One region of the Glutamicibacter protophormiae genome, then DNA from elsewhere that is predicted to be linked to it. Evidence: riboswitches for the same ligand, from Rfam matches in the RefSeq annotation. Region 1 holds a riboswitch; the other holds the start of a gene.
What was found. Region 1 has a riboswitch for S-adenosylmethionine ahead of JQN66_RS04730 (bifunctional o-acetylhomoserine/o-acetylserine sulfhydrylase). Riboswitches for the same ligand answer to the same signal wherever they lie in the genome.
Positions count from the first base shown of each region.

Region 2: another riboswitch for S-adenosylmethionine. It lies ahead of JQN66_RS01310 (O-acetylhomoserine aminocarboxypropyltransferase/cysteine synthase family protein); the one in region 1 lies ahead of JQN66_RS04730 (bifunctional o-acetylhomoserine/o-acetylserine sulfhydrylase).

Region 1 covers NZ_CP069806.1:987,284-990,229, forward strand. The annotation lists gene JQN66_RS04720 (hypothetical protein) at 1-398, shown strand, start outside; gene JQN66_RS04725 (VOC family protein) at 462-1,106, opposite strand; SAM riboswitch class IV at 1,280-1,398, shown strand; gene JQN66_RS04730 (bifunctional o-acetylhomoserine/o-acetylserine sulfhydrylase) at 1,488-2,831, shown strand; gene metX (homoserine O-acetyltransferase MetX) at 2,834-2,946, shown strand, end outside.
Region 2 covers NZ_CP069806.1:255,870-258,815, reverse strand. The annotation lists gene JQN66_RS01315 (histidine phosphatase family protein) at 1-465, opposite strand, end outside; SAM riboswitch class I at 579-673, shown strand; gene JQN66_RS01310 (O-acetylhomoserine aminocarboxypropyltransferase/cysteine synthase family protein) at 786-2,153, shown strand; gene JQN66_RS01305 (CoA-binding protein) at 2,153-2,647, shown strand; gene JQN66_RS01300 (ABC transporter substrate-binding protein) at 2,723-2,946, opposite strand, start outside.

The sequences.
Region 1 (2,946 bases):
AGGCCCACGCCCTGGCGACTGGAGGACTGCGCCTGGATTTCGAGGACCGTTATTCGCCCGAGTCGGTCATGTGGGAGCTGGTAATGGCAATGGCGGTCAGCCCCACCGAAGAATGCCTGGGCGGTTTGGCGGAAGATCATGTTTTGCCCGACATCGCGGCGGTCGATTCCGAAGCCCAGCAGCAGATGTGGGCGCAGTACGACCTGCTGTACCAATGGTGGGCCGGCAAAGCCGATCGCGACTACCTGGATGACGCGGAAAACCATGAGCTCGCCGGGCTGCGGGACCTGGACGAGCGGGCCCAGGCCGCCTGGGTGCGGCAGGCGGCTGCCGGTATCGAAGACTGCCAGCTGGTGCCGCTGCCCGGTTCCCAGGACGGCCGCGGGCTTTCGGGTTAAAGGACCAAAGGTAGGTGGGGACGCCGTTGTCCCCGCCTACCTTTGGTGTGGTGCCCGGTAATCCTAGAGGACCACCGTGCCCTTGCCGGTCTTGAACGTCACCGACAGGATGCCAGGAGTTCCGTTGGGTGCCTGGTACTTGGTGGTCACCGGCCCGAGATTGACGTTCTCCGGCTGTCCCAGCCATTCAAGCACGCGCTCGCGGGAGCCGGCGATGCTGATCTCGCTGATCTCACCGGTCGGATCCAGCGCGCGCGAGGGATGCAGTTCCTCGGTGCCGTCGTCCCAGCGCAGCAGGTAGGGTACCTGCGGGTCCGCGATCAGCCCCTTGATGCCGATCTGCTGCCAGGTCAGTTCGCGGCCGTCGGGGAACTTGCGGTTCCCGGGAACGGCCTTGCGTTCCAGGCGTTCTTCTGCGCCGCTCAGGTCGTCCAATGAGACGCACCAACCCATCCATCCGCCGCCCAGCTCGGAGCGGGCGCGAACGGCCTGACCGAAGGGAGCCTTGAGGCTGGCCGGATGATTCAGTACCTCGACGACCTCAAGGTACTGGTTGTGCTTCAGCGGGAAAATGACATTGCGAGTTCCAAACCGTGGATGCACGCCTCCCTTGACGAATTCCAGGCCCAGGGACTCTGCAATTCTCTCAGCAGTTGGCATCAGCCCGTCTGGGCCGCATGCGTACGTAACGTGATCTAGCCTCATCATGTGCCAATCATGACAACAATGTGATCCCAGTCTCTACTTAGTCGATCCTAAGACGCGCGTGTCCTTCGAATTCTGTGCGGCAACCGGGCGGATCGCCGTGAATATGACTGATTGAGACTCCGTCCGCGCCGGCGAGTTGTCAAAATATTCGATTCTCAGGCACACTGGAAGCAGGTCATGAGTCCCAGTAACAAGCCCCGGCTTACTGGGCGGCAACCCTCCAACCGCGGTGGGGTGCCCCGGGTGAAGACCTGGCCCTTGAGCTATTCGGCGTCGAGGACAAGCGCGGGTTACCCCTCTGGCAACACCTCCTAGAGGTACTGCCCGGCGGTGTGTGTTCAGTGGTGTACCCCCATAGTTACGGAACTTTTGGAGGCTGCCATGAGCAACAACTGGTCGTTTGAAACCCGTCAGATCCACGCAGGCCAGACCCCTGACCCGGTCACCGGCGCACGCACCCTGCCGATCTACCAAACCACGTCCTTCGTTTTCCCGTCCGCGGAGAGCGCCGCCGCGCGCTTCGCGCTGCAGGAGCTGGAGCCGATCTACACCCGCATCGGCAACCCGACCACAGAAGCCGTGGAAAACCGCATCGCCGACCTCGAAGGCGGCGTGGGCGCGCTGCTGCTGTCCTCGGGGCAGGCCGCAACCACCTTCGCCATCCTGAACATCGCCGAGGCCGGCGACCACATCGTGGCCAGCCCCAGCCTTTACGGCGGCACCCAGAACCTGCTCAAGCACACCCTGAAAAAGCTGGGAGTGCAGGTCACCTTCGTCTCCGACCCGGACAACCTGCAGGAATGGCGCGAAGCCGTCCAGCCGAACACCAAGGCGTTCTTCGGCGAGACCATTTCCAACCCGCGCCAGGACGTGCTGGACATCGAGGGCATCTCCGCGATCGCCCACGAGGCCGGCGTCCCGCTGCTGGTGGACAGCACCCTGGCCACCCCGTACCTGATCCGCCCCATCGAATGGGGCGCGGACATCGTGATCCACTCGGCCACCAAGTTCCTCGGCGGCCACGGCAACGCCATCGCCGGGGTGATCGTGGATTCGGGCAACTTCGACTTCGCCAAGAACCCGGAGCGCTTCCCGAGCTTCAACACCCCGGATGAGTCCTACAACGGCCTGATCTACGCCCGCGACCTGGGTGTCAACGGCATCCTCGGCGCCAACTTGGCCTACATCCTCAAGGCCCGCGTGCAGCTGCTGCGCGACCTGGGTTCGGCTCCGGCCCCGTTCAACGCATTCCTGATTGCCCAGGGACTGGAAACCCTGTCCCTGCGCATCGAACGCCACGTGGAAAACGCGGCCAAGGTGGCCAACTGGCTCGAAGCCCGCGCCGATGTCGAGGCAGTGGCCTATGCCGGCCTGGAATCCTCGCCGTGGTTCGAGCGCGGCCGCAAGTACAGCCCCAAGGGCGCCGGCTCCGTGCTGGCCTTCGACCTGCCCGGAGGAGTGGAAGCCGGCAAGGCGTTTGTCGATGCCCTGCAGCTGCACTCGCACGTGGCGAACCTGGGCGACGTCCGCTCGCTGGTCATCCACCCAGCTTCCACCACCCACGCGCAGCTCTCCGACGCGGAGCGCCTGGCCGCCGGGGTCCGCCCGGGCCTGGTGCGGCTGAGCGTCGGACTGGAACACATCGACGACATCCTGGCCGACCTTGAGCTGGGCTTCCAGGCCGTTGCAGCCCTTGATGGCAAGGAACTGCAGGAAACACGCTAGGCATGGCATCCATTGTGACTACCGAAGACGCCCTTGACGCCGAAGAGCTCACCGACGGGACGCACGGCATTTTGCGCCGTGCCTCGGTGGGGGAGTATTCCTTTGAATTCGGCGG
Region 2 (2,946 bases), 730 kb from region 1:
GCCGCCGGCGAGCGCATCGCGGATCACGCGCATGGTGGCCCCGTGGCTGACGATCATGATCCTGCGCCCCTCGTGTTCCTGCATCAGCTGCAGCAGCGCGGGCAGGGCCCGGTCCAGGATCTGCCGGTGGGTTTCGAGCTCGTGCTGCACCTCGGCGGCTTCCAGGTCGCTGACCTCTGCCATGATGCGCCCCTCCAGCGGGCCGAAACTCCGCTCAATCAGGGGGTGCACCGCCGGGCCGGTCTCGGCCCCGAGCTGCTCGGCGATCAGCGCCGCGGTCTCCTGCGCGCGGGCCAGCGGGGAGGCCAGCAGCAGGTCCCAGCCCCTGCCCTTCAGGAAGCGTCCAAGGCTGCGCGCCTGGTGGCGCCCGGTGTCATTCAGCTCGATGTCCGTGCGGCCCTGCAGGCGGCCAGCCAGGTTCCAGTCGGTTTGCCCATGTCGTACCAGTGCCAGCGCGGTGTCCATGACTCGAGCATAAGCGCAGCGCAAAGGTATCGAATAATCTCCGGCAAAGGAAGCAATACGCAACGTTACGACTCATAGTTGGGTCATTTTCGGTCATGTTGCGAAGATTGTTACAACCATCCCGAGCGGCCGAGAGATCTGGTTCGATGACGCCGCAGCAACCTGCCACAGCCGGTGGATACGGTGCTACCGCCAGAAACGATGGAGCTGCTTTCCGCCTACCCGGCGCTGAAGCGACATTGAACCGGGATTCCTGCCTCGATGGCTTCCGTGCCCCGCGCGGAGGTCAAAAACGTATCGACAAGGAGTCAGAAGCCACCATGGCAGACCACAAGTTTGGATTCCGCACCCGCGCGCTGCACGCCGGCGGCACCCCCGATGCCGAGCACGGCGCCCGCGCGGTGCCGATCTACCAGAGCACTTCGTTCGTCTTCAAGGACACCGACGACGCGGCGAACCTGTTCGCACTGCAGAAGTACGGCAACATCTATTCGCGCATCGGCAACCCCACCGTGGCCGCGTTCGAGGAACGCATGGCCTCGCTGGAAGGCGGCATCGGCGCGGTAGCCACCGGCTCCGGCATGGCCGCGGAGTTCGTCACCTTCGCCGCGCTGGCCCAGGCCGGCGACCACATCGTGGCCTCGGCCAAGCTCTACGGCGGTACCATCACGCAGCTGGACGTCTCGCTGCGCCGCTTCGGCATCGACACCACCTTCATCGATTCCAACGATCCGGCCGATTTCGAGGCCGCGATCCAGGAGAACACCAAGGCCGTCTACACCGAGGTCGTGGCCAACCCGTCCGGCGACATCGCGGACGTGGCCGGGCTGGCCGACGTGGCGCACCGCCACGACATCCCGCTGGTGGTCGACTCCACGCTGACCCCGCCGTACATCCTGCGCCCGATCGAGCACGGCGCGGACATCGTGATCCATTCGGCCACCAAGTTCATCGGCGGGCACGGCACGACCCTGGGCGGCGTGGTCATCGAGTCCGGCACCTTCAACTGGGGCAACGGCAAGTTCCCGACCATGACCGAACCGGTGGCCAGCTACGGCAACGTCTCCTGGTGGGCCAACTTCGGCGAATACGGCTTCCTGACCAAGCTGCGCAGCGAGCAGCTGCGCGACTTCGGCCCGGCGCTGCCGGCGCAGTCCGCCTTCCAGCTGCTGCAGGGACTGGAGACCCTGCCCCAGCGCATGGACAACCACCTGGCCAACGCCAAGCAGGTCGCCGCCTGGCTGGAAGCCGACGAACGCGTCACCTACGTGAACTACGCGGGGCTTGAATCCCACCCGCAGCACGAGCAGGCCTCCAAGCTGCTGCCGATGGGCGTCGGCTCGGTCTTCAGCTTCGGCGTCAAGGGCGGCCGCGAGGCCGGCGCCAAGTTCATCGACGCGCTGCAGCTGGCAAGCCACCTGGCGAACATCGGCGATGCCCGCACCCTGGTGCTGCACCCGGCGTCGACCACCCACCAGCAGCTCAGCGGCGAACAGCTGCTCGCCGCCGGCGTTCCGGAGGACCTGATCCGCCTCTCGGTCGGCTTGGAGGACGTCGAGGACATCCTCTGGGACCTGGACCAGGCGCTGTCCGCCTCGCAGGAGGGCTCGTTGGAGTCCGATTTCGCGGCACCGACCTATGACGGGGCATCCTGCGCCGTTCCCGTTGCTTCGAAGGGAGCCAACTAATGAGCACCGCTGAACGCACCTGGCAGGGCCCGGGCGCCGCAGAACGCCTGAACATCCTGCGCGAAACCAAAACCATCGCGATTGTCGGCGCCTCGAACAAGCCCTCGCGCGCCAGCTACTTCGTGGCCACCTACCTGCTGTCCTCCTCGAAGTACAAGGTGTACTTCATCAACCCGGTACTGGACGAGATCTTGGGCGAGCCGGTGTACAAGTCGCTGGCCGACCTGCCCGAGTCACCGGACCTGGTCGAGGTGTTCCGCAAGCATGACGACATCCCCGGCGTGCTGGACGAGGCGCTGGCGGTCGGGGCGAAGACCCTGTGGCTGCAGCTGGGCACCTGGCATGAAGAGGTGGCCCATCGCGCCGAGGCCGCGGGCTTGAACGTGGTCATGGACCGCTGCGTGAAGATCGAGCATGCGCGCTTCCACGGCGGGCTGCGCCTGGCCGGTTTCAACACCGGCGTGATTTCCTCCAAGCGCCAGCTGCTGGCCTAGGAAATCCCCGGACGAACACAGCGGTGCCGCCCTTCTGCATGAAGGGCGGCACCGCTGTGCTCGTCTTCTTTGGCGCTACTTGACCAGGTAGCCGCGCAGGTCGTCCAGGATCTGGTTGGCGCCGGTCGGGCCCAGGCCCAGGAACCAGACGTCGTCGTTCACGCGGATGGCCTGTTCGTCCTTGACCGCCTGCAGCTGGCCCCAGAGCGGACCTTCCACCGCGGCCTTCTCGCCGGTGGCCTCGGGCGTTCCGTAGGAGGTGTAGAACAGCCAGTCGGCATCGGCATCGGCCAGGTTCT